2 linked regions of the Streptantibioticus cattleyicolor NRRL 8057 = DSM 46488 genome follow. The protein of the gene in region 1 interacts with the protein of each later gene in a pairwise test. Links are inferred from orthologs where the notes say so. Each region holds a gene or a part of one and is shown on either strand. Other genes may lie near its edges. The genes, in order: rsfS and SCATT_RS17465.

What was found.
Region 2: the proteins of rsfS (region 1) and SCATT_RS17465 interact in binary tests that used the Escherichia coli proteins (3 or more experiments, as listed by UniProt). The link is inferred for Streptantibioticus cattleyicolor NRRL 8057 = DSM 46488 from one-to-one orthologs.

The regions. Positions count from the first base shown.
Region 1 is NC_017586.1:1,743,192-1,758,238, reverse strand. What follows is about bases 4,452-7,179. They hold rsfS (ribosome silencing factor), read left to right. Parts: upstream 4,452-5,462; coding sequence 5,463-5,897; downstream 5,898-7,179. Other genes in these bases: SCATT_RS07535 (helix-turn-helix transcriptional regulator), read right to left, coding at 6,753-7,179; SCATT_RS07545 (histidine phosphatase family protein), read left to right, coding at 5,954-6,571; SCATT_RS07555 (LCP family protein), read left to right, coding at 4,452-5,371. Also shown: SCATT_RS07575 (SCO2584 family spore wall biosynthesis protein), read left to right, coding at 1-133; SCATT_RS07570 (SCO2583 family membrane protein), read left to right, coding at 200-1,273; SCATT_RS07565 (M48 family metallopeptidase), read right to left, coding at 1,270-2,340; SCATT_RS38485 (hypothetical protein), read left to right, coding at 2,432-2,584; SCATT_RS38920 (hypothetical protein), read left to right, coding at 2,749-2,895; nadD (nicotinate-nucleotide adenylyltransferase), read left to right, coding at 2,939-3,592; more of SCATT_RS07555, read left to right, coding at 3,626-4,451; more of SCATT_RS07535, read right to left, coding at 7,180-7,715; SCATT_RS07530 (MFS transporter), read left to right, coding at 7,820-9,292; SCATT_RS07525 (glycosyltransferase 87 family protein), read right to left, coding at 9,303-10,601; SCATT_RS07515 (S53 family peptidase), read left to right, coding at 11,213-13,216; leuS (leucine--tRNA ligase), read left to right, coding at 13,455-15,047. UniProt on the Escherichia coli protein: Functions as a ribosomal silencing factor. Interacts with ribosomal protein uL14 (rplN), blocking formation of intersubunit bridge B8.
Region 2 is NC_017586.1:3,962,651-3,977,730, forward strand. The notes cover bases 8,363-11,123. They hold SCATT_RS17465 (ATP-binding protein), read left to right. Parts: upstream 8,363-9,079; coding sequence 9,080-10,168; downstream 10,169-11,123. Other genes in these bases: SCATT_RS17460 (hypothetical protein), read right to left, coding at 8,363-8,778; SCATT_RS17470 (DUF5682 family protein), read left to right, coding at 10,165-11,123. In the rest of the region: DNA helicase PcrA, read left to right, coding at 1-2,369; SCATT_RS17445 (lipase family alpha/beta hydrolase), read right to left, coding at 3,717-4,619; SCATT_RS17450 (cobalamin B12-binding domain-containing protein), read left to right, coding at 5,048-5,461; SCATT_RS17455 (DUF5691 domain-containing protein), read right to left, coding at 5,786-7,411; more of SCATT_RS17460, read right to left, coding at 7,408-8,362; more of SCATT_RS17470, read left to right, coding at 11,124-12,465; SCATT_RS17475 (VWA domain-containing protein), read left to right, coding at 12,516-13,643; SCATT_RS17480 (hypothetical protein), read left to right, coding at 13,768-14,595; SCATT_RS17485 (hypothetical protein), read left to right, coding at 14,855-15,080.

The sequences.
Region 1 (15,047 bases):
GGTGGCGCTCAGCTTCGCCGCCGTCTACCGCGGGGCCGGCGGCGTCGGCCGGCAGCCCGCCCCGCCACCCGCCAGCGGCCCGTCCACGGTGCCCCGTCCGGCCGTGAAGGCGCCCTCTTCGGCGACACCCTGACAAACATTCAGAAGATGACTGGTAGCAGGGCGTTTACCACGGGCGAGCGGGACCTACTCTTGTCGTATGACCGGGCGTGGAGACCCTCCGGAGGGGACACCCCAGGGCGTCCCGGGGGGCGGTGACGACGAATACCGATCCGTCGTGTTCGACGAATCGTTCGTCCGGGCTGCCCGGATACAGGAGTTCTCGGCCCGGGAACGGCTCAGCGGCACGGCCCGGGCGGTACGCACCCGGCCGCCGTGGTCGCGGGCGGCCGGCAACCCGCAGGCGTTCGCCCTGCTGCTGCTGATGGTGCTGGCCTTCGGCACCGCGGTCTACCTGGGGCTGCGCCACCCGTACCGGGGGACCGCGGCGCCCGACGTGGACCCGGCGCGCATCACCCTGGTGCGCCTCGCCCCGCAGGGCGTGGTGGCCGCCGCCCCGGGCGCCTCCGCGCGCTACCCGGTCGGCGCCGACGCCGTCACCCTGCCCGACCCCAGGGCCACCGCCCACTTCTCCTCCACCCAGGTGTTCCAGGCGCTCGTGCTGGCCAAGGAGTACGTGGTGGCCTCCTCGGTCCGCCCGGACGCGCTCACCGGCGGGGACGTACGGCAGGTGCGGGCGCTCCTCGACCCCGGACAGCTCGACCAGTTCGACCGCAGCCTGGCCCGCCCGGCCGACGACGGCCAGCACGCGGCCACCGGCTGGCTGGTGCGCTTCGACCCAACCCGCGTCGCGCTGGCCGACCCGGCGGTACGGGTGCGCGGCACCGTCACCGTCCACGAACGCGGTGACCAGGGGCTGGAGGTCGTCACCGACCACACGCTGGAGTACACCGTGCGGGCCGCCGACGCGCGGTCCGCTCCCGCCTCGCTGTTCACCGTCCGCCGCCAGTTGCGCCTGTACTTCGACGAGGAGGACCTGCGGGAACGCCGGCTCCAGCTCCAGCAGGCCGCGGTGGAGGCGGGTCCGCTGGCCTGCGGGGTGGACGCGGCCGGCTACTTCCGTCCGCTGCTGGCCGGGCAGAGCGCCCCCTCGGGGCCGGGGATCGACCCGCAGGACCACGCCGTCCCGATAGCGTCCGGCTGCGGCCTGCTGCGCGCCGCCCCCACCCCGCACCCGTCCGCGAGCCACCCGAGGCCCCCGGCGCGCCGCTAGGCCCTGTCGTCCTCGCGGCCCTCGCGGTCGCCGCCGGGACGGCCGCCGGAGAAGCGGTCCCACAGCTTGCCGCCGAGGTCGCCGGCGCCGGAGGACAGGTCGCGCAACAGGCCCATCAGCGGGTCCTTGCTGGTGCGCACCGATTCGGCGTAGTGGTTCGCCGACTCGCGGAAGGAGTCGTAGACCGAGGTGCCGTCGTCGTCGGTGCGCCGCGGGTAGTGGCCGTCCATGATCCGCTGGTACTCGCGGCTGCCCGCCCACTTCTTCAGCTCGGCGGCGCGCACCGTGGTGAACGGGTGGGAACGCGGCAGCACGTTCATGATCTTCAGCACCGAGTCCCGCAGGTCGCCGCCGGCCTCGTACTCCTCGGCCTGCGCCAGGAACGCGTCGACGTTCATCTCGTGCAGGTGGTTGCCGCCGGCCAGCTTCATCAGCCCGCGCATCGAGGCGTGCGGGTCCTGGCCGACCAGCAGCCCGGCGCGGTCGGCGGACAGCTCCGACTTGCGGAACCACTCGCGCAGCGCGGTGACGATCGCCATCACCGCCACGTTGCCCAGCGGGATCCACGCCACCCGCAGCGCGAGGTTGGTCAGGAAGAGCAGGATGGTGCGGTAGACGGCGTGGCCGGAGAGCGCGTGGCCCACCTCGTGGCCGACCACCGCCCGCATCTCCTCCGCGTCCAGCAGCTCCACCAGACCGGTGGAGACCACCACGATCGGCTCGTCCAGCCCGATGCACATCGCGGTGGGCCGCGGGTCCTGCGTGACGTACATCGGCGGGACCTTCGGCAGGTCCAGGATGTAGCAGGCGTCCCGCAGCATGTCGTTCAGATGCGGGAACTGCTGGTCGCCGACGCGTACCGAGTCGGAGAGGAACAGCAGCCGTAGCGAGCGCTCCGGCAGCAGCCCGCTGAGCGCCTTGAGCACGGTGTCGAACCCGGTCAGCTTGCGCAGCGCGACCAGCGCCGAGCGGTCGGCCGGGTGCTCGTAGGCCCGGGAGGAGATCCCCGGGAAGCGGGTGCGGTCACGGCCGGGCACCCCGGCCCCGGAATCGTTCGGCACGGTCATCGGTCCTCATCCCCTGGGTAGCCGTCACGTGCTCGTCCCTGCGCACACCCCACCTTAGGACGCGCGGCCGGACGGGCTTACGCTGAAGGACATGCACATCCCCGCGATGCACGGTGCCGCCGTGCTCCTCGCCGACACGGCGCCGGTCACCTCGCACCTGCTGCCGATCGTCATCGTCGTCTCCGTGCTCGGCATCGCCTTCCTCGCGTGGTTCCTGCTGCGCGGGTACGGCGACAAGGACTGACGGCCAGTAACGTACGTACCCGGCGCACCGGAGCGGCACGTACCGAAGTGCCGGACGTGCGGCCCCTGCCTGGGGTTCCGCGCGCCCCGCACGTACCATGTGGCACGAGTTTCCAGTGAGCTGACTCGACCACGAACGACCGACCGCAAGGGGTCCTGCCGACCATGACCGCACACTTTCCGACCGCCGTGGCCACGCTGGCCGAGGGCGGCAACCACGAGAGTCTCAACCCGTACCTGACCGGCGGCGGCGCGCTCTTCGTGCTGTTGCTGCTGCTGTGGATCACCACCCGGTTCAACCGGGACCGCTGAGCCGGGTCGGCCCGCCCAGGGACGCCAAGTAGGGTGTGCTCGCATGGGAGAGCAGGCAGCGTCCGTGCGCCCCTCCGGAATCGATGTCGGCGGAGGGGCCGGGCCGGTGAAGAAACGACTCGGTGTGATGGGCGGCACGTTCGACCCGATCCACCACGGCCACCTGGTGGCCGCCAGCGAGGTGGCGAGCCTCTTCCACCTCGACGAGGTGGTCTTCGTCCCCACCGGTGAGCCGTGGCAGAAGGAGCACCGCACGGTCTCCCCGGCGGAGGACCGCTATCTGATGACGGTCATCGCCACCGCCTCCAACCCGCAGTTCTCGGTCAGCCGGATCGACATCGACCGCGGCGGCCCCACCTACACCCTCGACACGCTGCGCGACCTGCGGGCCCAGCACGGCGACGTGGACCTGTTCTTCATCACCGGCGCCGACGCGCTCGGCCAGATCTTCTCCTGGCGCCACGCCTCCGAGCTGTTCCAGTTCGCCCACTTCATCGGCGTCACCCGGCCCGGTCACCCGCTGACCGACCCCGGGGTGCCGGCCGGCGGCGTCTCCCTGGTCGAGGTCCCGGCGCTGGCGATCTCCTCCACCGACTGCCGCCAGCGGGTGGCCCAGGGCGAGCCGGTGTGGTACCTGGTGCCGGACGGCGTGGTGCGCTACATCAACAAACGGAAGCTGTACCGGGAAGCCGGATAGCCCTTTTCCTCGATCGGATCTGGAGGGACGCCGGTGAGTGACGCACACCCCGGACAGCGTTGGACCGAGGACGAGCAGCGGGCCGCGTACGCCCGACAGCCGTACGGGGGCCACCCGGGCCCGGACCCCTACGCCCAGGGCCCGGCCGAGGGGTACGACCCGTACGCCGCCGGGTACGGCACCGCCGCGGCGCCGCAGCCCGGCGCGGACGGCGGCGACCCGGCGCCCGGACAGCCCGGCTACCCGCACCAGCAGGCCCCCCAGGGGTACGTCCCCCACCAGTACGCCCCGCCCGGGCAGTCCCCGTACGGCTACTCCTACGATTCGTACGACCCGTACCAGCAGCAGCCCGAACAGCCGTACCAGCAGTCCGACGCCTACGGCGGCCAGCAGCAGTACCAGCAGCCGTACCAGCAGGGCTACGACGGCTACGGACAGGTGCCCCGGCCCCGCCAGGAGGCCGCGCCCGGGCAGCCCGCGGACCACCACCAGCCGCCCGAGGAGCCGGCGCACCCCGGACCGGCCGAGGACGACGAGGGCTTCCACACCGAGCAGTTCGCCTTCATCGACGAGGAGGACGAGCAGGCCGAGGACGTCATCGACTGGCTGAAGTTCACCGAGTCGCGCACCGAGCGCCGCGACGAACGCAAACGGCGCGGACGCAAGCGGCTGATCGCCCTCGCCGTGGTCGCCGTGCTGGCGGTCGGCGGCGGCGTGACCTACCTGTGGCAGGCCGGCAAGCTGCCCGGCACCGGCACCTCCGGCACCGGGAAGACCGCCGCGAGCGGGGCGCAGAAGCGCGACGTGATCGTGGTCCACCTGCGCCAGGTGGACAGCAACGACAGCTCCACCGCGCTGCTGGTCGGCAACGAGACCACCGGCAAGGGGTCCACCGTGCTGCTGCCCGGCTCGCTGGCGGTCACCACCGACAGCGGCACCACCACGCTGGCCAAGTCCGTGGTGGACGACGGCGCCGGCCCCACCCGGGACGCGCTCGGCACCCTGCTCGGCGCCGACATCAAGGGCACCTGGCGGCTGGACACCCCGTACCTGGAGATCCTGGTGGAGTCGGTCGGCGGGATCACCCTGGACGCCGACGCCACCGTCAAGGGCGGCGGGAAGACCCTGGTCACCCCGGGCAAGGGCAAGGAACTCAACGGGCAGGCGGCGGTCGCCTACGCCACCTACCGCGCCCCCGGCGAGCCCCAGACCAAGCAGCTCGCCCGGTTCGGCCAGGTGATGCAGGCGGTGCTGACCAAGCTGCCCAGCGACGCGGCCACCGCCACCAAGATCGTCGACAGCCTCGGCGCCATCCCCGACCCGTCGCTCACCGACAGCCAGCTCGGCGCCACCCTCGCCCACCTGGCCGACGAGGCCAAGGGCGGCGACTACGCCACCACGCTGCTGCCCGTCCAGCCCGACGGCACCCTCAGCCCCCAGGCCACCGACGGCGTGGTCAAGGACGTCCTCGGCGGCACGGTCAAGAACAGCGACCCCAGCGGCACCCCGCGGATCTCGGTGCGCAACGCCACCGGCGACACCGCCGCGGCCAACACCGCCCAGGCCGCCGTGGTCAACTCCGGCTACACCTACCTCGACGGCGGCACCGCCCCCCGGCAGTCCGCCTCCCAGGTGATCTACTCCTCCGCCGCCCGGGCCGCCACCGCCCGGGAGCTGGCCAAGACCCTCGGACTGCCCGCCTCCGCGGTCACCAAGGGCAACGGCGCCGGCAACGCGGACATCACCGTGGTGCTCGGAGCCGACTACCACAAGAGCTGACCCGGACCGGGTACCGGAAACTCCTGGTGGGCATGTCAGCCGGACATGAGACCCTGGAGAGGTACCCGTACCCGACCGGAAAGCATGGCTTGTGACCGCCACGGACCGCTCGATCGAGCTGATCACCGCCGCCGCCCAGGCGGCGGCCGACAAGCTCGCGCACGACATCATCGCCTACGACGTCAGCGACGTGCTGTCGATCACCGACGCCTTCCTGCTCGCCTCGGCGCCCAACGACCGGCAGGTCAAGGCGATCGTGGACGAGGTCGAGGAACGCCTGCTCAAGGAGTTGGGCGCCAAGCCGGTGCGCCGCGAGGGCGAGCGCGACGGCCGCTGGGTGCTGCTCGACTACGTCGACATCGTGGTGCACGTCCAGCACTCCGAGGAGCGGGTCTTCTACGCCCTGGAGCGGCTGTGGAAGGACTGCCCGGAGATCGGGCTGCCCGAGGACGCCCTGGCCACCCGCGGCAAGGGCGCCGAGTACGCGGCCCGGCAGGCCGCCGAGGCGGACGGGGGCCCGAGCTGAACGCGTCCGGTGACCTTGCCGGGCCGCGCCCCGACGGGGGGCGCGGCCGGCGCATCGTGTTGTGGCGGCACGGCCAGACCGCCTGGAACCTGGAGCGCCGCTTCCAGGGCACCACGGACATCCCGCTGACCGCGACCGGGGTGGCCCAGGCCCGCCGCGCGGCCCGGCTGCTCGCGGCGCTGAGGCCGGACGCGATCATCGCCTCCGACCTCAGCCGCGCCGCCCGTACCGCCGCCGAGCTGAGCGCCCTCACCGGCCTGGAGGCCACCTGCTACGAGGATCTGCGGGAGACCTACGCCGGGGTGTGGCAGGGGCTGACCCACGAGGAGATCCTGGAGCGCCACCGCGAGCAGTACCTGGCGTGGAAGCGCGGGGAGCCGGTGCGGCGCGGCGGCGGCGAGCTGGAGACCGAGGTCGCCGACCGGGCGGCCCCGGTGGTGCTGCGCGCCGCCGACAAGCTGCCGGACGGCGGCACGCTGGTGGTGGTCAGCCACGGCGGTGCCATCCGCACCACCATCGGCCGGCTGACCGGGCTGCCGCCGGCGCACTGGGAGGCGCTGGGCGGGCTGTCGAACTGCTGCTGGTCGGTGCTGGGCGAGGGCGCCCGCGGCTGGCGGCTGCTGGAGCACAACGCCGGCACGCTGCCCGCACCGGTGCTCGGCGAGGACGACTGACGGCCGGCCCGACCGCGATTTCGCGTTCGGGCAGGTCACCCGCTAAGCTCTTACTCGTTCGCAGCGAGAACCGCCGGGAACACCAGGGGCTATAGCTCAGTTGGTAGAGCGCTTGCATGGCATGCAAGAGGTCAAGGGTTCAATTCCCTTTAGCTCCACAGTCCGGGAAGATCCCGTCCCCTCAGGGGGACGGGATCTTCTCTTTGCGTTCCTTGCGGGCCAGCGCCTCCGACAGGGTGACGCGGTGGTGCGGGCAGTGCGTGATCAGCGGGTCGGACAGGGCCCGCAGCCGCGCCAGGCCCTGCCGGCTCTCCTCGTCGGCCGGGGCGTAGACCACGATCCGGTGCTCGGGCAGGCCGTCGATGGACAACGAGGTCGTCACCATCCGCAGCTCGCCCACCGAGGCGGTGCGCACCAGCTTGATCTGCGACCCGGGCGGGGCCACGTCACCACTGGCCCACATCTGCGCGAACGAGGCGCTGGCCCGGGTCAGCCGGGCGACGAACGTCTCCCAGGCCGGCTCGCCCACGTGCCGCCCGTAGGCCGCCCGCAGCTGAGCCACCATGCGCGGCAGCTCCTCGTGCGGGTTGAGCAGCGCCGCGCAGCACTCGGGCATGGTGAACAGCCGCCACAGCACGTTGCGTTCGGGCCGGTCGGACAGGTGGGTGCCGGGCCACACGTCCAGGTACGCGGTGTTGCACGCGCGGATGTCGTAGCGGGCGTTGTAGACCACGGCGGGCAGCGGGTCGAGGGCGTCCAGCACGGTCCGCACCTGCTCGGACAGGCCCTCCTCGTCGCGGACCGCCTCGGCCACGAACGGCACCCCGGCCAGCCGGTACAGGTGCTCCTGCTCGGTCGCGTCCAGCCGCAGCACCCGGCCCACCGCGTCCAGCACCTGGACGCTGGCGTTGATCGGCCGCCCCTGCTCCAGCCACGTGTACCAGGTGACCCCGACCCCGGCGAGCTGGGCGACCTCCTCGCGGCGCAGTCCGGGGGTGCGGCGGCGCAGCCCCGGGGCGAGGCCGACGTCCTGCGGGGTGACGCGGGCCCGGCGGCTGCGCAGGAAGGCGGCGAGTTCGGTACGGCGCACCGCCCGCGCGTCGGTCGTCCGTCCCTCGGCCGTGGTCCCTCGCGTCGCCCCCATGGTGCGCCATCGTGCCGTGCCGCACGGCGGGCTGCCAGGTGCTGCTGGTACCAGCATCGGCGGGCTCTCACCACGGGTACCGGGCGCCCCGGACCGTGGAGGCCATGAACCCCACCACCCTCACCCGTGCCCCCTCCGCCGGCTCCGGTACGCGTCCGGCGGCCGGGCGCCGGGCCACCCCGCCCCGTCCGGGGTGGCTGCTGGCGATCGTGCTGACCGGGCAGTTCATGGCGCTGCTCGACGCGTTCATCGTCAACGTGGCCGCCCCCACCATCCGCTCCGACCTGCACGCCTCCGGCGCCGGGCTGCAACTGGTGGTGGCCGGCTACACCATCGCCTACGCGGTGCTGCTGATCACCGGGGCCCGGCTCGGCGACCGGTTCGGCCACCGCGCGGCGTTCCTGGGCGGCCTCGCGGTCTTCACCGGCGCCTCGCTGGCGTGCGGACTGGCCGCCGGCACCGGGCAGTTGATCGCCTTCCGGCTGGTGCAGGGGGCCGGCTCGGCGCTGATGCTGCCGCAGGTGCTCAGCCTGATCCAGCGCACCTACCAGGGGGCGCGGCGGGCCCGGGCGCTCAGCGCGTTCTCCGCGGTGATCGCCTCCGGCGCGGTGGTCGGCCAGGTGGCCGGCGGACTGCTGGTCGACGCCGACCTGTTCGGCACCGGCTGGCGCCCGGTCTTCCTGGTCAACGTGCCGATCGGGGTGGCGCTGCTGGCCGCCGGCCCCCGGCTGATCCCCCGGGACCGGCGCGGACGCGACCGGGCGCCGCGTCCGCTGGACGTCCCCGGGCTGCTCACCCTGGGGGCAGCGGTGACCACGCTGACGGTGCCGCTGGTGCTGGGGCGGGAGTACGGCTGGCCGGCCTGGACGTGGGGGTCGCTGGCGGTGAGCGCGGTCTGCTTCGGGGCGTTCGCGGTGGCCGAGACGCGGCTGGCCCGGCGGGGCGGGGCGCCGCTGATCTCCGGCCGGGTGCTGCGGGCGCCGGGGATGCCGGTGGCGGTGGCCCGGATCGGGCTGACCATGGCGGCCAACGCGGCGTTCCTGCTCACCTTCGCGCTCCACTTCCAGGGCGGGCTGGGGTACCGTCCGGCGCACGCGGGGCTGCTCTTCGCCCCGACCGCGGTGGCCTTCGGCGCCTTCAGCCTCAACTGGGGCCGTCTGCCGGGGCGTTGGCATCCGTGGCTGGCCCCGGCGGGCGCGCTGGCGGCGGCCGTGGCGTGTCTGCTGAGCGGGTTCGCGCTGCGCGGCGGTGGCGGGGGAGGCCCGCTGCTCCATGGTGCGCTGGTGCTGCTGGGGCTGGGCATGGGCGGCGCGTACAGCCCGACGCTCACCCGGGCACTGGCCACCGTGCGTACCGAGGACGCGGCCGACGCCAGCGGGCTGCTGGTCACCGTCACCCAGCTCGGCCAGCTCATCGGCGTCGCCACGTTCGGCTCGCTCTACCTGGAGCTGGCCCCCGGCACCGGGACGCACGGCGCCGCGGCCGGGTCGGCGCACGCGCTGGCGGTCACCACGGTGGCGCTGGCGGTGGTGCTGGCCGCGGTGGCGGCGGCTGGGACGGGACGGCGCCGCAGGTGAGCGGAACGGCTCACCGCCGCGGCGTGGTGCGCAGCGCCGCCGTGGTCCGGACGGCGGCGACGGCCAGGAAGGCCAGGCCCAGCAGCGGATAGAGCGCGGAGCAGGCCATCTGGCCGGGGTTCTGGTGGAGTTCGGGGCGGAACGGCCCGGTGTGCGGCACCGCCCACAGCAGGAACGAGCAGAACAGCACGGCCGTCACCGCGGCCCCCGCCGCCCACCGCCGGTCACCGAGCCGTACCGCCTCACCGGCGAGCACGATCACCATCGGCACGCACCACACCCAGTGGTGCGACCACGACACCGGGCTGACCAGCAGCGCGGTCACCGCGCAGGAGCACGCCGCCCAGGCCCGTCCGGCGGGCAGCCGCCGCCCGGCCAGCGCGGCGCCGACCGCCACCGCCAGCCCGGCCGCCCCGACCACGGCCGCCGTGACCGCCCACACCGTGCCCGGGTCGCCGGTGTGCAGCAGTCGGGCGACCACGCCGCGCAGCGACTGGTTGGCGGTCTCCTCGGCGTGGCCGGCCCGGTCGGCGGCGAAGAGCGTGCCGCTCCAGAAGCGCCGCGAGTCCCGGGGGAGCGCCAGCGCGGCCAGCGCCACGGTGGCCGCGAAGGCGAGCGCCGCCACGGCCGCGCGGCGCAGCGCCGGGTTCCACACCGGCCGCCCCCCGCGCAGCCGCCGTACCCCCAGCACCACCCCGGTCAGCGCCAGGAGGACCGCGAAGAGCGCCGGGGTGAGCTTGATCCCGGCGGCCACGCCGATGCCCACCCCGGCCCAGCGGTGGCCGGACCGGCGGGTCAGGTCCCACAGCACCAGGGCGGCGAGCAGCAGGTTAATCTGGCCGTACCGCAACGTGGTCCACACCGGCTCGCACCACACGGCGGCGGCGGCCGTCCAGCAGACCGCGGCGGCGCGCGGCATCCGGCGCGGCAGGCCGGCCAGCCGCAGCGACAGGTGGACCACGGCGACCAGCAGCCCGAGGTTGGCGGCGGTGGCCAGCGCCCGTACCGCACCCTCGCCGAACCAGGTCAGCGGCACGAACAGCAGCGCGGCGAACGGCGGATAGGTGGCCGGCAGGTTGGCCTCGGTGGCCACCATGGCGTACAGCTCGCCGCCGGTGCGCACCGTCCACCCCTCGGCGCGGTAGACCCGCAGGTCGATCATGGAGACGTGGAGCAGGACCTGGGCGGCCCAGCAGACGGCGAACGAGATCAGGCAGACCGCCAGGGCCACCGCGGTGGGCCGCCGTGCCATCAGCCCCGCCAGGGGTCGGCGGCGGTCATGGGCGGGCGGCTCGCTCACGGCGGTCACGGAGTGGGCTCCTGGGGTCGGCGGACCGGGCGCGGACGGCACCGTGGGCCCGGGGATCACTGACGGCACGGAAGGCCGACAGTACCCGGCCGCCCCGCCCGGCAGCAGGGCCGCCGCCGCCCGGTGATCTCCCGCGGCCGGCGGTCACCGGCCGATTTGGCGAACCACCCCCCTGGCCGTGTAATGTTTGGGACGTCGCCGGGGGAACCCGGCGGAGCGGAACAAGGGGCTATAGCTCAGTTGGTAGAGCGCTTGCATGGCATGCAAGAGGTCAAGGGTTCAATTCCCTTTAGCTCCACAGTGAACGGGCCATCCGAGAGGGTGGCCCGTTTTGTGTTGTATGTCGCAGCACGTTGGTTGCCGCGGCGCGTTGTACGGCGCGGTGCGTTGACCGTCGCGGCGTGTCACGCGTCACGGTCGCGCCTTCGCGCCGCTCTTGCCGTCGATTCGGCCAACTCCCCGCGCTTTACGTGCACTTGACCATTTCTTGAAGTAATCATGTCCCTGACGTGAGCAGATCAGGGCCAGAGTTTCGCTTTGTGGTGCGCGGCTCACCGTTATCCGGTGATCGCGCTCCGCATCATGCGACATTTCGTATCGCTGGGGGTTCCATGAAGCTTGACCGTCACAGAACTCGCGCCGGGCTGGCGGCGGCGGCGACCTTGCCGCTGGTGGCCGGTGCTCTGGCGCTGGGCATACCTTCGGCCCAGGCCGCCCCGCACGACCGGCTGGTGCTGACCACCACCAAGCCGCTGTGGGCAACGCCCCGGGCCGACCACGGTTCCGCCGCCGCCTCGACCACCGTCCACGCCCGGGTCTACCTGGCCGGCCGCGACGCCAAGGGCCTCGCCGCCTACGCCCAGGCCGTCTCCGACCCGAAGTCCCCGCTGTACGGCAAGTACCTGACCGCCAAGCAGGCCCAGGCCCGCTTCGGTGCCACGCCGCAGCAGATCGCCGACGTCACCCGCTGGCTGAAGTCCGCCGGCCTCACCGTGACCGCGACCACCCAGCACTACGTGGCCGTCAGCGGCGACAAGGCCGCCGTCCAGCGCGCCTTCGGCACCGACCTGCACAACTACACCAAGGACGGCCGCGTCTACCACGCGCCGGCCAAGGCGGCCTCCGTGCCCGCCTCGGTGGCCGACGCCGTGCTCACCGTCTCCGGCCTGGACAACGCGCCCAAGCTGGCCCGCCACGACAACACCACCGACGCCGCCACCTCGGCCGCCCGGCCGTCCGGCGCCACCCCCGGCGACACGCTGCCGCCGCCCGAGGCCGTCTTCAAGAACGCCGGTCCGTTCTCCACGTACTACGGCTCGAAGACCAACAGCAGCCTGCCCTCCTCCTACGGCGTCAAGGCCCCCTACGCGGTGCACGGCTACACCGGCAAGCAGCTGCGCGCCGCCTACGGCGCCGGCAAGTGGACCGGCAAGGGCGTCACCATCGCCATCACCGACGCCTACGCCTCGCCCTACATAGCCAAGGACGCGGCCGAGTACGCCAAGCGCAACGGCGACGCCCCCTACAGGCCGGGGCAGTTCGGCCAGGTCCTCCCCGGCGCCTACAACAGCATCGACTCCTGCAAGGCGGCCGGCTGGTACGGCGAGGAGACCCTCGACGTCGAGGCGGTGCACGCGGTGGCCCCGGCCGCCCGCATCACCTACGTCGGCGCCGCCTCCTGCGGTGACTCCGACCTGATGGACGCGCTCACCAAGGTCGTCGACAACCGGCTCGCCGACATCGTCTCCAACTCCTGGGGCGACGTCGAGGCCAACGAGACCCCCGACGTGGCCACCGCCTACGACCACATCTTCCAGCAGGGCGCGGTCGAGGGCATCGGCTTCTACTTCTCCTCCGGCGACAACGGTGACGAGGTCGCCAACACCGGCACCAAGCAGGTGGACACCCCCGCCAACTCCGCGTGGGTCACCGCGGTCGGCGGCACCTCGCTCGCCGTCGGCAAGGGGAACAAGTACCTGTGGGAGACCGGCTGGGGCACCTACAAGGCGACCCTGTCCAAGGACGGCCAGAGCTGGGACAACTTCCCCGGCGCCTACACCTCCGGCGCGGGCGGCGGCACCAGCAGGACCGTCGACCAGCCGTTCTACCAGCGCGGTGTCGTCCCTGACGCGCTCAGCAAGCAGGACGGCCCGGCGCCCAAGCGCGTCGTCCCGGACATCGCGGCCATCGCCGACCCGAACACCGGCTTCCTGGTCGGCCAGTCGCAGACCTTCCCGGACAAGTCGGTCAAGTACAGCGAGTACCGCATCGGCGGCACCTCGCTGGCCGCTCCGGTGATCTCCGCCATCCAGGCCCTCGCCCAGCAGGCCCGCGGCGGCGTGCCGATCGGCTTCGCCAACCCCGGCATCTACGACCGGTACGGCACCGCCGCCTACCACGACGTCACCGACCACCCGCTCGGCCAGGGCCAGGGCCTCGGCGTGATCCGGATGGACTACGCCAACGGCATCGACGCCTCCGGCGGCCTGCTGACCTCGCTGCGCAGCCTGGGCAAGGACAGCTCGCTGAACGCCACCGTCGGCTACGACAACGTCACCGGCGTCGGCACCCCGGCGGCCGGCTACGTCAACAGCTACGTGCCGCGCCGTCACTGACGGTACCCACCGGGTGGCACACCCGGCGCGAGGGCCCGTACCGGGATGTCCGGTGCGGGCCCTTCCCGCCCTGGGGTACCCTGACCCCATGCGTGCCGTGCGCCTTCTGCTTAGCAGGCCGCACTGACCTTCCGAACATGTCAGTGCGGCGTCCCCTCCTGTGCGAGGGGATTTTTCGTTATCCGGGGAGGCAGGCCGGGCGTACGCCTGTCATGACATCGATGGAGCTTCGAGGGACATGAGCGAGACCACCCCTGCCGCCGAGGCGGCAGCGCCGCACCGCTACACCGCCGCCATGGCCGCACAGATCGAGGCCCGCTGGCAGGACCTCTGGGAGCGGGAGGGCACCTTCCAGGCCCCCAACCCCGGCGGCGGTGACCTCGGCGGGCCGGCAGAGGTCGTCGAGCGCCCCAAGAAGTTCTTCATGGACATGTTCCCGTACCCCTCCGGTGCCGGGCTCCACGTCGGCCACCCGCTGGGCTACATCGCCACCGATGTCTACGCCCGCTACCACCGGATGACCGGCCACAACGTGCTGCACACCCTGGGCTTCGACGCCTTCGGCCTGCCCGCCGAGCAGTACGCCGTGCAGACCGGCACCCACCCCCGGATCACCACCGAGGCCAACATCACCACCATGCGCCGCCAGTTGCGCCGCCTGGGCCTCGGTCACGACCAGCGCCGTTCCTTCGCCACCATCGACCCGGCGTACTACCGCTGGACCCAGTGGATCTTCCTCCAGATCTTCAACTCCTGGTACGACCCCCAGGCGAAGAAGGCCCGCCCCATCGACGAGCTGGTCGAGCAGTTCGCCTCCGGCGCCCGCCCCACCCCGGACGGCCGGCCCTGGGACGAGCTGACCGCCGTCGAACGCGCCGACGTCCTGGGCGAGTACCGGCTGGCCTACGCCTCCGAGTCGCCGGTCAACTGGTGCCCGGGGCTCGGCACCGTCCTGGCCAACGAGGAGGTCACCGCCGACGGCCGCTCCGAACGCGGCAACTTCCCGGTCTTCAAGGCCAAGCTGCGCCAGTGGATGATGCGCATCACCGCCTACGCCGACCGGCTGCTGGAAGACCTGGACGTGCTGGACTGGCCGGAGGCCATCAAGCTCCAGCAGCGCAACTGGATCGGCCGCTCCGAGGGCGCGCGCATCGACTTCCCGGTCCACCTCCAGGGCGACGGCGACGCCACCATCACCGTCTTCTCCACCCGCCAGGACACCCTGTTCGGCGCCACCTACATGGTGCTCGCCCCCGAGCACGAGCTGGTCGACGGCATCGTCCCGGCCGTCTGGCCGGAGGGCACCCACGAGGTGTGGACCGGCGGCCACGCCACCCCCGCCGAGGCGGTCGCCGCATACCGCAAGCAGGCCGCGGCCAAGTCGGACGTGGAGCGGCAGGCCGACGCCAAGGAGAAGACCGGCGTCTTCACCGGCGCCTACGCGGTCAACCCGGTCAACGGCGAGAAGGTCCCGGTCTTCATCGCCGACTACGTGCTGATGGGGTACGGCACCGGCGCCATCATGGCGGTCCCCGCCCACGACTCCCGCGACTTCGCCTTCGCCCGCGCCTTCGAACTGCCGATGCGCTGCGTGGTCGAGCCCTCCGACGGCCGCGGCCAGGACCCGGCGCGGTGGGACGACTCCTTCGACTCCTACGACGCCCGGATCGTCAACTCCTCCGGCGCCGAGATCTCCCTGGACGGGCTGACCGTCCCGGAGGCCAAGGCACGGATGACCCAGTGGCTCACCGAGCGCGGCATCGGCGAGGGCACCGTCAACTACCGGCTGCGCGACTGGCTCTTCAGCCGCCAGCGGTACTGGGGCGAGCCC
Region 2 (15,080 bases), 2.2 Mb from region 1 along the record:
AGCTGCCGGACGACCTGTTCGGCGGCAGGTACGACGCGCCCCTGCCCCGGGACGCCCACTACCGCGACGGGGCGCCGCGCCCGGTGGTCGACCCGGCCACGCTGCTGGAGGGCCTCAACGAGCAGCAGCGCGCCGCCGTCGTCCACTCCGGCTCCCCGCTGCTCATCGTCGCCGGGGCCGGCTCGGGCAAGACCCGGGTGCTCACCCACCGCATCGCCCACCTGCTGGCCGCCCGCCATGTCCACCCGGGCCAGATCCTGGCGATCACCTTCACCAACAAGGCCGCCGGGGAGATGAAGGAGCGCGTCGAGCAGCTCGTCGGCCCCCGGTCGGCCGCGATGTGGGTCTCCACGTTCCACAGCGCGTGCGTGCGCATCCTGCGCCGCGAGGGCAGGAAGCTCGGCTTCACCTCCAGCTTCTCGATCTACGACGCCGCCGACTCGCGGCGGCTGATGGCGCTGGTCTGCCGCGATCTCGACCTGGACCCCAAGCAGTTCCCGCCCAAGTCGTTCAGCGCCCAGGTCTCCAACCTCAAGAACGAGCTGATCGACGAGGAGACCTTCGCCGCCCGCGCGGAGAACCCGTTCGAGAAGAAGCTGGCCGAGGCGTACGCGCTCTACCAGGCGCGGCTGCGCGAGGCCAACGCCCTCGACTTCGACGACATCATCATGACCACCGTCCACCTGCTCCAGGCGTTCCCGGACGTCGCCGAGCACTACCGCCGCCGCTTCCGGCACGTGCTGGTGGACGAGTACCAGGACACCAACCACGCGCAGTACACGCTCGTACGCGAACTGGTGGGCCCCGCCTCCGGCACCGCCACCGGCGAGGGCCCCCGCGAGGGCGACGGCCCGGCCGAACTGTGCGTGGTGGGCGACGCCGACCAGTCGATCTACGCCTTCCGCGGCGCCACCATCCGCAACATCCTCCAGTTCGAGGAGGACTACCCGACGGCGACGACGATCCTGCTGGAGCAGAACTACCGCTCCTCGCAGACGATCCTGTCCGCCGCCAACGCGGTGATCGAGCGCAACACCGGCCGCCGCCCGAAGAACCTGTGGACCGAGGCCGGCGACGGCCCGCGGATCACCGGCTACGTCGCCGACACCGAACACGACGAGGCGCAGTTCGTCGCCGAGGAGATCGACCGGCTCACCGACGCCGGCGACGCCCGCCCCGGCGACGTGGCGGTCTTCTACCGCACCAACGCCCAGTCCCGGGTCTTCGAGGAGATCTTCATCCGCGTCGGCCTGCCCTACAAGGTCGTCGGCGGGGTGCGCTTCTACGAGCGCAAGGAGGTCCGCGACATCCTGGCCTACCTGCGGGTGCTGGCCAACCCGGAGGACGCGGTCTCGCTGCGCCGGATTCTGAACGTGCCCAAGCGCGGCATCGGCGACCGCGCCGAGGCGATGATCGAGGCGCTCGGGCTGCGCGAGAAGATCACCTTCCCGCAGGCGCTGCGCCGGGTGGACGACGCCTACGGCATGGCGGCCCGCTCCGCCAACGCCGTCCGCCGGTTCAACGAGCTGATGGACGAGTTGCGTACCGTCGCCGAGTCCGGCACCGGCCCGGCCACCGTCCTCGAAGCCGTCCTGGAGCGCACCGGCTACCTCGCCGAACTCCAGGCGTCCAGCGACCCGCAGGACGAGACCCGGGTGGAGAACCTCCAGGAACTCGCGGCGGTGGCCCTGGAGTTCGAGCAGGAGCAGCCCGAGGGGGGCCTCGCGGACTTCCTGGAGCAGGTCGCGCTGGTGGCCGACTCCGACCAGATCCCGGACGAGGACGAGGGCGAGGGCAACGGCGTGATCACGCTGATGACCCTGCACACCGCCAAGGGCCTGGAGTTCCCGGTGGTCTTCCTGACCGGCATGGAGGACGGCGTCTTCCCGCACATGCGCGCGCTCGGCCAGACCAAGGAGCTGGAGGAGGAGCGCCGCCTCGCCTACGTGGGCATCACCCGGGCCCGCGAGCGGCTGTACGTGACGCGGTCGGCGATGCGCAGCGCCTGGGGCCAGCCCTCGTACAACCCGCCGTCGCGCTTCCTGGAGGAGATCCCGGAGAAGCTGCTCCACTGGAAGCGCACCGGCGGCTCGACGCCCTCGGCCCTGGTCTCCAGCGCCTCCTCGGTGCTCGGCTCCGGCCGGGGCGGCGGCGCCAAGGCGGGCCCCTCCGGCTTCGCCACCCGCCGGGCCAAGGAGCGGCCGGTGGTCGCGCTCTCGGTGGGCGACCGGGTCACCCACGACACCTTCGGCCTGGGCACCGTGGTCTCCGTCAAGGGCAGCGGTGACAACGCCGAGGCGACGGTGGACTTCGGCGAGGAGAAGCCGAAGCGGCTGCTGCTGCGGTACGCGCCGGTGGAGAAGCTGTAGCGGCGCCGCCTCAGCGCGGGTCGATGCCGTGCTCCAGCAGCCAGGGCAGCGGGTCCACCGGGGCGCCGCCGCCCGGCCGCACCTCGAAGTGCAGATGCGGGCCCGTGGTGTTGCCGGTGTTGCCGGAGTAGGCGATGACCGTCCCGGCCTGCACCCGTCCGCCCCGGATGCGGGTGCCCGACAGGTGGCAGTACCAGGTCTCGGTGCCGTCGGGCGCCGTCACCATGGCCATGTTGCCGTAGGCCGGGTTCCACTGGGTGCGCACGGTGCCGTCGGTGACGGCCATGACGGGGGTGCCCTCGGAGACCGGGAAGTCGATCCCGGTGTGCACCGACATCCAGTGCTCGCCGGACTGGCCGAAGTAGGCGCTCAGCCCGCGCTGGGTGACCGGCAGCGCGAACTTGGGGCGCAGCGCCTCCTTGCGCCTGGCTTCCTCCTCCTTGCGCTTGGCCTCGGCGGCCTGCCGCTGCTTGAGGTCGAGCCGCTGCTGGGCCCGTCCGGCGCGGGCCGCGAAGTCGTCGGCGTTCCGGGTCAGCCCGGAGAGCTGCTGGTCGAACCGGGTCTGGACGACGGGGACGGGCGCGTCGGGCGCGGCCTGGGCCGCCGGCGCGGCGTCCTGTTCGGCGGCCACGCTGGTCACGGCCGCCGCCGCCACGCCCATGACGGCGACCGACGGCACGGCGATGGTGAGCATCGCGGAGCGCTTCACCGCCGCCGTGGACCGCGCCGCCCGCCCCGGCCGCCCGCCCCGGCGACGCCGGCCGGCCCGCGGGGCACCGGGGACGGCGGACCCGGTGGCGGGGGGCTGCGCGGTGTGGAGGTCTTCGGTGCGCAAGCCGTCGGTGCGGAAGTCGTCGGTGCGGTAGTCGTCGCCGAGGGATTCCGCGGCGAGGGTCTCCTCGGTGACCTCCTCCGGGAGGAAGGCCGTCCGCGCGTGGCCGCCGTAGGGGTGGTCCGCGAAGAGGTGGTCCGGCACGGTGTACGCGTGCGTCCCGCCGTACGGTTCGCAGCCGCCGTCGGGCGCGGGGTATGCGGTGTGCTCCTCGTACCCGCCGTATACATGGTGGCCGAAGGTGTCGGCCCAGGGGTCGTAGGGCGTGCCGTAGGCGGTGGCGAGGCCGTGGTACGTGTTCGTCGCGTACCCGTCGTACCCGTACCCGTACCCGTAGCCGTAGGTGCTGTGGTCGGCGCTCGCTCCGGTGAGCCCCGACGGGTGACGATCGTCCACCGCCCAACGTCTCTTTCGCCTCGGCAGCACGGGAATTGCCCGGGACTCTATCCCCCGTTACCGGACGGCGACAATCTCGGCGTGTTTTCGGGCAGGCGCGCGAGGGAAGCGCGGTCGAATCAGGCGGCGTCGGCGGTCCCGGCGGCCTCCTCGGCGTGCTGCAACGCCTCCCGCACCCCGGCCGCGATCCGGCGGCTGAACAGCAGCGACAGGTGTCCGACGGCGTGCACGGGGACGTCGCCGGCGGTCAGGTCCGGGTGGTCGAGCCGGGCGGTCTCGGCGGGGACCATGATCCGGTCGAGATCACTCCAGAAGGCGATGAAGCGGGTGGCGCAACCGGGCGCGGGTTCGGCGAGTTCGGCCAGGAGTTCGGAGCCGGGGCGCATCTGCCGCACGATGGGGTGGGTGTCGGCGAACGGCGCGACGCGGGTGCCGTTGTGCGGGGTGCCGAGGGTGACCAGGGTGCGGACCCGGGCGTCCCCGCCGAGCCGTTGCACGTAGTACCGCGCTATCAGCCCGCCGAGACTGTGCCCCACGATGTCGATCCGGGCGTGCCCGGACTGCTCGCACAGCGACTCCACCTGCCGGCCGAGCACGGCCGCGGCCTGCCGTATGTCGGGGGTCAGCGGCGAGTAGTTGACCGCGTGCACCCGCTGCCAGCCGTGCCGGCGCAGGCTGCGGCGGAGCGGCAGGAAGATCGAACGGTTGTCGACGAAGCCGTGCAGGAGGAGGACGGGCGGCCGGGCGTCGGCGGCGGCCCGCGGCACGGCGGCGCGGCGGGCGGGCCGGCGGGCGGTGAACGGTACGGTCGCGGCGGCCTCGACGGCCGTGGACGCGGCGGACCCGGGCGCGAGGGGTAACGGCTCCTGGCGCAGCCCGGTGGGGTAGAGCAGCACATGCCCGGCGATGACCGCGAGTTCGAGCCCGAGCGCGCGCAGTACGGCGCCGTACCGGGGCAGGGCGTCGGCGAGCACCCCGGACAGCGGTGCGGTGACGGATCCGGTGGCGGTCGACGCGCCCATGACTACCTCCCCGTCGCGGCTCACGGGTGGACAGCGCGGCCAGTATGCCCCGGTGGGCGGCCGTGCGAGTGCTGACGTGTGCGGGGCCGGCGTCGTCCGGCGTCGTCCGGTGCCGTCCCGGGCGGCCACGGGGCGGCCGGGCCGCCGTGCACGACGCCGTGCGTCCCACGGCACGGCGGCAGGGCGGCGAGGCGGCCCGGCCGGGGCTTTTCCGGGATCACGTACGGCCCGCGCGCCCCGGGTACGACCACGCGCCGCTCGGCGGAGCGGTGGAGGTACGCGGTGGTGGGCCGAACGTCTTACGAACGTGTCCCACGTGTGATTTCCCCCTCCCTGACTCCCGTGAAACTGCCGTCTGCGCGATGCTGGCGATAACGTTCGTTCACGCTTACGCCCGACAGCAGCGATGGCACGGCATGGAGGCAGTGATGGGTGTGTCCGGTCCGATCCGCGTGGTGGTGGCCAAGCCGGGTCTCGACGGCCACGATCGCGGGGCCAAGGTCATCGCGCGGGCGCTGCGCGACGCGGGCATGGAGGTCATCTACACCGGCCTCCACCAGACCCCCGAGCAGATCGTGGACACCGCGATCCAGGAGGACGCCGACGCGATCGGCATGTCCATCCTGTCCGGCGCCCACATGACGCTCTTCGCCAAGGTCCTGGAACTCCTCACCGAGCGCGACGCCCGCGACATCCAGGTCTTCGGCGGCGGCATCATCCCCGAGGCCGACATCCCGCCGCTGAAGGAACTCGGCGTCGCCGCGATCTTCACCCCCGGCACCACCACCGGCGACGTGGTCGACTGGGTCCGCGCCAACGTCCGCCAGCCCGCCGAAGCGTGACCCCACCGGGCCGCACCCCGATGCGGCCCGGCGAGCGACGAGTCCCGCCCCGTCCGGGGCGGGGGCCCCTGTTCGGCCGCACCTGGCCTGGCGTGGCTCCGCCCCTGTCCGGTTTCCGCCCGGCGGCTTGGCTGGGCCGCGTGACGCTGCCCCGTTCGGCTTCGCCCGGACTGCTGGGCCCGTCGCGTCCGGCTCGGGCCGCGCCCGTTTGGGGTCGCCCGGTCTGCATGGGTGCGCCCGGCTTGCTGGGTCCGGGGGCTCAGCCCGCCGGGGTGGCGTTGGCTCGCCCCTGACCGGCTCCGTCGGCCCCGCCCCGCCCGGGGCTCAGCTCGGGGCGGGTGGAGGGGCGAGTTCGGAGAGCATCGCCGCGCGGAGGCGGAGGGTGCTGACGAGGCGTTGGAAGGCTTCGGTCCAGTAGGCGGTGGCGCCGGGGGAGCCGTCGGGGGGGTCTTCGGGGGTGGCGGTCAGGGGGGTCAGGCGGTTGGCCTGGGCGGGGTCGAGGCAGCGTTCGGCCAGGCCCATGACGCCGCTGAAGCTCCACGGGTAGCTGCCCGCCTCGCGGGCGATCTCGAGGGCGTCGACCACGGCGCGGCCCAGCGGTTCGGCCCACGGCACCGCGCAGGCGCCGAGCATCTGGAACGCCTCGGAGAGCCCGTGGGAGTCGATGAAGCGGGCGACCCATGCCGCCCGTTCGTCCTCCGGCAGGACCGACAGCAGCTTGGCCGGGTCGCCCATCGAGGCGACCACGCCCGCCGGGCCGGGCGGCGGCCCGAGCAGTGCCCGCGCCCAGCCGGGGTCGCGCTGCCGTACCGCCGCCCGGCACCAGGCGGCGTGCAGATCCGGCTGCCAGTCGTCGTCCACCGGCAGCGCGGTGATCTCCTCCGGGCGCAGTCCGCCGAAGACCCGGGTCCACACCGCCAGCGGCGCCGCCTCCACCAACTGCCCGAACCACCAGGCGCGTTCGCCGCGGCCGGACGGCGGAACGGGGCTCACCCCGTCACGTTCCATCGCCGCGTCGCAGGCATGCGGCGCGGCCACGGCTATGTGCGGACCGCTCGCGCCGTGGCGCAGGAAGACGCAGCGCACCGCCCGTTCGCCCATCCGGGCGGCCAGCGCCGAGCCGGGCAGGGCGGCCAGCAGCTCGGCCGCGGTGGCGCGTACGGTGCGGCTGCGGTCGGCGAGCGCCTGCTCCAGGAAGTCCTCGTCGGCCAGGCTCAGCCCGGTGCGCAGCGAGTCGGCGAACATCAGCCGGTCCTCGGCGCGTTCCCGCTGCCAGGTGGTGCGCAGCAGGGCGAGGCCGGCCGCCGGGTCGGTGGTGCGCAACCCGCTGAGCAGGGCGACGCGTTCGGCGAAGAGCCCTTCCTCCCACAGTCGCCGGGTGGCCCGCGGGTCGGCGGCGGCGTCCCCGGCGGCGCTGCGGTTGGCGGCGCGCAGCGCGAACCGCCAGTCGGGGTTGAGCTCGGCCAGCCACAGGGCCCGTGGTCCGGCGAGGGTGAGCGCGTCGGGGCGCAGGTCGGTACGGGCCCGGGCGGCGTCCAGCAGCGCGGGCAGCGCTTCCTCGGGGGCGCGGTAGCCGTACGCGTTGGCCGCCGCCAGCCACTGCGGCAGCAGTTCGCCGAGGCTGGGCGCGGTGCCGCGGCGGCCGGCGGACGGACCGGCGCCGGACCGTTCGCTCAGCAGCGCCGCGAGCCTGCCCCGGGCGGCCTGCGGCACCACCGGCCGGGTGTCCCGGACGGCGGGCCGCGGTCGTACGGCCGCGCGCACCGGACGCGCCCCGGCCCGCCGCCGCACCGCGGCCACCGCCGCCGCGTCCAGCAGCGCCACCGCCGGATCGTCCGCCCCGGCGGCCAACCCCGCGGGTATCCGCCGGTCGGTGCCGACGAGCGCGGCGGAGACCAGCTCGGCCCAGGAGGGCGTGGCCGGCGCCGGGGCGCGTTCGCGGCCGGTCACAGCGCCACCGCCTCGGGACGTGCCGGGTCGTGGGCCACCCAGGTGGTCAGCGGGGCGAAGCCGTGGTGGCCCAGGGTGCCGAAGACGGTGACCGGATCGCCGCCGGAGACGGCGGGCAGTCGCCACAGGGAGGGCCGGCCGATCCGGCGGCGGTCCACCGGGAGCGCCCAGGCGCCGCCCGCGTCGGCCAGCTGCCAGCCGGTCTCGCACGGCACCGGGACCACACCGGCCAGCACCACCGGCCACTCCTCCAGCCACGGATCGGCACGCACCGCCTCCCCGTACGCGTCCAGCGCCGCCTCCACCCCGATGCCGGGGGGTACCGGGCCGGGGCCCGGGGCGCCGTGGCGTGGGCCGAGGGCGGCGCGCAGCCGTATCGCGCCGGGGTGGTAGGCGAGTTCGGCGTCGAGCACCGCGCCGACCGGCAGCGACACCTCGGGCGGGCGGCCCCGGGCGCCGTAGGAGAGCAGCAGGGCGGGGCGTTCGCCGTCCAGGCCGTGCAGCCAGATCCGGCGGGTCGTCAGCCGTTCGTCGCCCGAGTCGTGCTGGGCGAGGACGAGCCAGCGGTCGCGCACGGTGCGGCCGGCGAGCAGCCCGGCCGCCTCGACGGTGAAGCCGACGCGGGACCGGACGGTGGCGGCCAGCGGCCCGGGCAGCGCGTCGCCACGCAGACAGCCGCGGGCGAGGAGGTGGAGCAGGCCGCTCTCCTCCAGCATCCGGGAGGGCCACTCGGTGCCGGTGTGCGGTATGGCGGCCAACTCCCGTACCCGGGCGGCGAGTCCGGGCGCCTGGGCGTCGACCATGCGGGCGGCGATCTCGTCCCAGACGCGGCCGTCCCGGGCGTCGGGCGCGGCCAGTCCGGCGCGCAGCCGGTCGGCGAGGCGCTGTTCCAGCTCGGCGGCGCCCGCGGCGACCCGGTGGGCCCGCCGTTCGGCGCGGCGGCGGGCGGCCTGCGGATCGGCGCGGGCCGTACGGGGGCCGGCGGGGCGGGGCTCCGGGCGGGCGGCGAGCCATGGTGTCACCCATTCGGGTGGTTCGGCGGCGGGGACGTCCGTACCGGCGTCGCGCGCCCACAGCGACAGCAGGGCGAGGGCGTGTTCGCACGGTGCCTCGCGGCTGCGGCACGTGCAGTGGAACGCCGGTCCGGACAGGTCGGCGACGGTCTCGTACGGCGGGCCGGAGCCGTCCGCGCACCGTCCCCACACCGTGCCGCCGGCCCCGGGCGCCCGGTCGTCCGACGGTGGCGACCAACCCGTGCCGGACCAGGGCCCCGGCTTCCCGAGCCGGTCGCCCACGGTGCGTGAGGCGGCGTCGGGAGCGAGCGCGAGCACCCGCTCCACCGGCCACCGCGATGGGGTCTCCTCCATGCCCCTCACGCTACGAGCGGCCACTGACAATGGCCCCGGCAACTGCCCTGACCTGCAAGGACATTGGCGGGCAGGGCGATTGTCAGTGGCGTGGTGCAAGGTGGATGGCATCCGCGGTCCGCAGGGGTCGGGCGGAACGCGGCCGTGCTTGCGCCATGTCCGCCGAATCGTGCCGTGCCGCCGGTGAAGTGCCGCCGCCCGCGAGGGAGTCGGCCGTCCGCCGCCGTATCCCGTGACCGCGAACCGTCTCCATTGCCACTTCCGATCCGCGTTCCGTCCACTCGTTCTCGCTGGGGGAGCCATGACCGAACAGGCCCTGCGGCCACACGCCGAGGACGCCTTCGCCGAGGAGCTGAAGGCGCTCGCCGCCGCCGACGACCGGCCGCGTCCGCCGCGCTGGAACCTGTCGCCCTGGGCCGTGGCGAAGTACCTGCTCGGCGGCACGCTGCCGGACGGCACCGTGATCACCCCGAAGTACACCGGTCCCCGGCGCGTCGTCGAGGTGGCCGTCAGCACGCTCGCCACCGACCGGGCGCTGCTGCTGCTCGGCGTGCCCGGCACCGCCAAGACGTGGGTCTCCGAACACCTCGCGGCGGCGGTCAGCGGTGACTCCACGCTGCTGGTGCAGGGCACCGCGGGCACCCCGGAGGAGGCGATCCGCTACGGCTGGAACTACGCCCAGTTGCTGGCCGAAGGCCCGTCCCGGAAGGCCCTGGTACCGGGACCGGTCATGCGGGCCATGGCCGACGGCCGGCTCGCGCGCGTCGAGGAGCTGACCCGGATCCCCGCCGACGTGCAGGACACGCTGATCACTGTGCTCTCCGAGAAGACACTGCCGATACCGGAGTTGGGCGAGGAGGTGATGGCGGTGCGCGGGTTCAACCTGATCGCCACCGCCAACGACCGCGACCGCGGGGTCAACGAGCTGTCCAGCGCCCTGCGCCGGCGGTTCAACACCGTGGTCCTGCCACTGCCCGCAACCGTCGAGGAGGAGGTCTCCATCGTCACCCGCCGGGTCGCGCAGATCGGCCGCGGCATCGACCTGCCGCCGGTGCCGGAGGGGGCGGACGAGATCCGGCGCGTCGTCACCGTCTTCCGCGAGCTGCGCGAAGGGGTCACCGCCGACGGGCGCACCCGGGTCAAGTCGCCCTCCGGCACGCTCTCCACCGCCGAGGCCATCTCCGTGGTCACCGGTGGCCTCGCCCTGGCGGCCCACTTCGGCGACGGTGTGCTGCGCCCCGCGGACATCGCGGCGGGGATGCTCGGCGCGGTGGTCCGCGACCCGGCGGCCGACCGGCTGGTCTGGCGGGAATACCTGGAGTCGGTGGTGCGGGAGCGGGAGGGCTGGCAGGACTTCTACCGGGCGTGCCGGGAGGTGACGTCGGCATGACCGCCCGGACGCGCCCCGCGGACCCGCCGCCCGCCCCGGCCGGCTCCCCGTTGCTGCTCGGGGTGCGCCACCACGGGCCCGGGTCGGCGCGCGGGGTGCGGGCGGCGCTGGAACGCCACCGGCCGGCGGTGGTGCTGGTCGAGGGGCCGCGCGAGGCGGACGCGGTGGTGGAGCTGGCCGGGGCGGAGGGCATGCGGCCACCGGTGGCGTTGCTGGCGCACGCGGTGGACGACCCGGCGGTGGCGGCGTTCTGGCCGTTCGCGGAGTTCTCACCGGAGTGGCAGGCGATCCGCTGGGCGGTGGAGCGGCGGGTTCCGGTGCGCTTCATCGACCTGCCGGCCGCGCACACCCTGGCGTTGCGGCAGGCGCCGCCGGAGGAGGACGGCGTACGGGCGGACCCGCTCGCCGTGCTGGCCCGCACCGCCGGGTACGACGACCCGGAGCGCTGGTGGGAGGACGCGGTGGAGCACCGGGCGGGGGACGGTGACGTCACGGCGGCGTTCGCGGCGGTGGCCGAGGCGATGACGGTGCTGCGGGGGTCGCCGGGGGAGGGGGACCCGGGGGGTGTGGAGGCCGCCCGGGAGGCCCACATGCGGCTGCGGATCCGGGAGGCGGTGCGGGAGTTCGGGCACGCGGCGGTGGTCTGCGGGGCGTGGCACGTACCGGCGCTGGCCCGGGCGCGTCCGGTGACCGCCGACCGGCAGGCGGTGCGGGGGCTGCCGAAGGTGCGGGCCGCGATCACCTGGGTGCCGTGGACCCATCGGCGGCTGACCCGGAGCAGCGGTTACGGCGCCGGGATCGACTCCCCGGGGTGGTACGCGCATCTGTTCCGGCACGCGGGGCGGGAGCCGGGCGCCGTGCTCGCGGGGTGGCTGACCACGGTGGCCGGGCTGTTGCGGGAGGAGGACCTGCCGGTCTCCACGGCGCACGTGATCGAGGCGGTGCGGCTGGCGGAGACGCTCGCGGCGCTGCGCGGGCGCCCGTTGGCGGGGCTGGCGGAGAGCCTGGACGCGGCGCGGGCGGTGCTGTGCGAGGGGTCCGAGGTGCCGCTGGCGCTCGTGCGGGAGCGGCTGGTGGTCGGCGAGGCGCTGGGCCAGGTGCCGCCCGAGGCGCCGGCGGTGCCGCTCGCCCGCGACCTCGCCCGACTGCAAAGGGCGTTGAGGCTGCGTCCGGAGGCGGCCGAGCGCCGGCTCGACCTCGATCTGCGCAACGACACCGACGCGCGGCGCAGCCGGCTGCTGCACCGGCTCGCCCTGCTCGGCGTCGACTGGGGGCACCCGGATACGTCCCGCACCGGCGGCACGGGCACGTTCCGGGAGAGCTGGCGGCTGCGCTGGGAGCCGGAGTCGGCGGTGCGGGTGGCCGAGGCGGGCGTGTGGGGCACCACGGTACGGGCCGCGGCGACCGCGAAGACGCAGGACGCGGCGGGGTCGGCGGCCACCCTCGCCGAGGTCACCGCGCTCGCCGAACGCTGCCTGCCGGCCGGGCTGCCGGAGGCGCTGCGCACGGTGACACGGGCCCTCGCCGACAAGGCGGCGCTCGACACGGACGTCTCCCAACTGGCCCAGGCGCTGCCCGCGTTGGTGCGCTCGGTGCGCTACGGGGACGTGCGGGACACCGACGCGGCGGCGTTGCGGGAGGTCGCCGAGGGGATCGCGCTGCGGGTGTGCGTGGGGCTGCCGCCGGCCTGCGCGGGGCTGGACGAGTCGGGGGCCACGGTGATGCGCGGGCACCTGGACGCGGTGCACGCGGCGGTCGGGCTGCTCGGCGGTGCCGGGCCGGGGGAGCGGTGGGCGGCCACGCTCGGCGTGCTGGCCCGGCGGGACGCGGCGGTCTCCGGGCTGATCCGCGGCCGGGCGGTCCGCCTGCTGCTGGACGACGGGAGGCTCACCGCGCCGGAGGCGGAACGGCTGATGGCCCTGGCCCTGTCGCCCGGCACCCCGCACCGTGACGCGGCGGCCTTGATCGACGGCTTCCTGGCCGACGGCGGCATGCTCCTGGTCCACGACGAACGGCTGCTGGGCCTGGTCGACCGGTGGCTGACGGCGGTCCCGAAGGAGGCGTTCACCGACGTGCTGCCGCTGGTACGGCGGACGTTCGGGCGGTTCGAGGCCGGGGTGCGGCGGTCGGTGGGGGAGCTGGTGCGCCGCGGCACCGGCGGCGGCGCGGCGCGCGCGGCCGGGCCGGCGGAGGGCCTGCCGGGGTTCGCCCCTGAGCTGGACGCGGCCCGCGCCGACGCCGTACTGCCGGTGCTGCGGCTGCTGTTGGGACACCGGGAGGAGGGGGTGACGGCGTGAGCGGGGCGGCGGAGGAGACCGTGGACGGGGAGCGGCTGCGGCGCTGGCGGATGGTGCTCGGCGGGGGCGCGGCGGACGGCACGGGGCGGCTGCTCACCGGGCGGGACGCGGAGATGGACCGGACGCTGGCGGCGTTGTACGGCGGGCCGCAGGAGGCCGGCGGGCCGCCGGGCGACCGGGGAGCCGGGCTCGGGGCCTCGGCGCCCCGGGTGGCCCGCTGGCTCGGTGACGTCCGCCGGTACTTCCCGGCCTCCGTGGTCCAGGTGATGCAGCGGGACGCCATCGACCGGCTCGGGCTGTCCGCGCTGTTGCTGGAGCCGGAGATGCTGGAGGCGGTCGAGGCCGACGTGCACCTGGTCGGCACCCTGGTCTCGTTGCACCACGCGATGCCGGAGACCACCCGGCGCACCGCGCGGCTGGTGGTGGGCAAGGTGGTGCGGGAGCTGGAGGCGCGGCTGGCGGGCCGCACCCGGGCCGTGCTGGGCGGGGCGCTCGACCGCTCGGCGCGGGTGGCACGGCCCCGCCACCGCGACATCGACTGGCACCGGACGATACGCGCCAACCTCGGCACCTACCTGCCCGAGCACCGCACGGTGGTGCCGGAGCGGCTGGTGGGCCACGGGCGGGCGGCGCGCGGGGTGCGCAAGGAGGTGGTGCTCTGCGTCGACCAGTCGGGCTCGATGGCGGCGTCGGTGGTGTACGCGTCGGTCTTCGGCGCCGTGCTCGCCTCGATGCGGTCGGTCGCCACCCGGCTGGTGGTCTTCGACACCGCCGTCGCCGACCTCACCGACCAGCTCGACGACCCGGTCGACGTGCTCTTCGGCGTGCGCCTCGGTGGCGGTACGGACATCAACCGGGCGCTCGCCCACTGCCAGTCGCTGATCGGCCGTCCCGCCGAGACGGTGGTGGTGCTCATCAGCGACCTGTTCGAGGGCGGCATACGGGAGGAGATGCTGCGCCGGGTGGCGGCGATGACGGGGGCGGGGGTGCGGTTCGTGGTGCTGCCGGCGCTCTCCGACGAGGGCGCGCCCGCGTACGACCGGCGGAACGCGGCGGCGCTGGCCGCGTTGGGGGTGCCGGTGTTCGCCTGCACGCCCGACCTGTTCCCGGAGGTGATGGCGGCGGCGATCGAGAAACGGCCGTTGCCGATACCCGACATGGCGTCGCATCAGGCATAAGGCGCCGTAACGGTGGCAAGGCGGGAAGGGGGGTTGCGGTGCCCCCGGTCGGCCGTGCGAGGATCCATCCGTCACCCGGAACGTGTGTCGATCCGTACGGGAAGGTCCCCCCACCTTGTCATCCGTGGCTCATGCCCTGCCTGCCGCCGTCGTGCCGTCGCGCACCACGGTCGCGGTGCGGCGCGCGCTGCGGGTGACGATGCTGCTCGGCGGATTCCTGGCGGTCGCCTTCCTCTTCGCGGGCAGGGCGCACGCCGACACACCGAGGGTGCCGGGTGTTCCCGGCGCGCACACCGCGGCGCGGTCCACCACGCCGCACCGGGCGGCCACCGGCAAGGCCCTTGCCGCCGCAGCGAGTTCGGCGGCGGACCGCGGCGAGATCCCGGGCGTGGCCCGGGGTGCCGTGGACGGTGGGTCCGGCCTCGACGCCACCGGGGTCCCCGGTGACGTCGCGCGGATGGCGGTGGTCCGCCCGGTCGGCACGCTGGACGACGCGTTGGAACCGGGCCGGGTCATCGGTGCCGTACGGCAGGTGGCCGGCCGTCTCGTGCCGGTCGCGGCCGGTCCGTCGGCCGGTGCGCCGGGCGGCGGTCACCACGTGGTGGCGGGCTCCCGTGCCGGTCACGGCGGTGCCACGGCCACGCGGCGTACCGCGTCTCCGGCGGCCGACGTTGCGCCGACGACGACCGGTGGCGGCCACGCGGCGTACGCCGTGAGCGGGGCGCACACCGGCGTCCAGGTGGCGCACCGGCGGCCCGCGCACGCTCCGGCGGCGCCCGCCGGACACCAGGAGCACCCTGGCGAGAGTGACGGCGTCCACCACGACGGTGGCGCCCACGCCACGTTGCCCGCGTCCGGCGCGCGGCTCCCGTTGAACGCGGTCGCGATCCGCGCCGCGCACGGTTCGTCGCCCCTCCAGCGGCCGGCGAACGTCTCCGTCCAGCCCGACTAGGCGGTCCCACGGCGACGCCCGGTGCGCGAGGCACGGGCGTGGCAGGACGCCTCCGGCTGTGGACGTGAGCGACCCCGGCGGGCCGTCGAGCCCCCGTACGTGTTCCCGCGTTCCGCGCAACTGACCGGTGTACGGGCCGTGTTGCCCGCATCCGACAGTGCGCGCCCGGCGTAGGCGTCGCGCCGCCCCGTTTCCTCTCGCGTGCCCGGCCGAGCCGTACACGTCCCGAAGAGAATCCGAAGAGAGAAAAGGTCCCCTCATGCGTACGAGCATTCGCCGTGCCGTTGTCGTCGTCGCCGCCGCTTCCGGGGTGTGGGCGCTCGGGAGCGTCGCCGCCAACGCGGCCACGCTGCCCGTGGTGCCCGGCACCGGCCAGGCCGTCGGCCGGGTCACCGGCGAGGTCACCGGCACGGCGGCCCGGCTGGCCTCCGTCGCCGGCCCGGTGAACGTCACCCACACCGTCGGCGCCGTGCGGGACAAGCTGC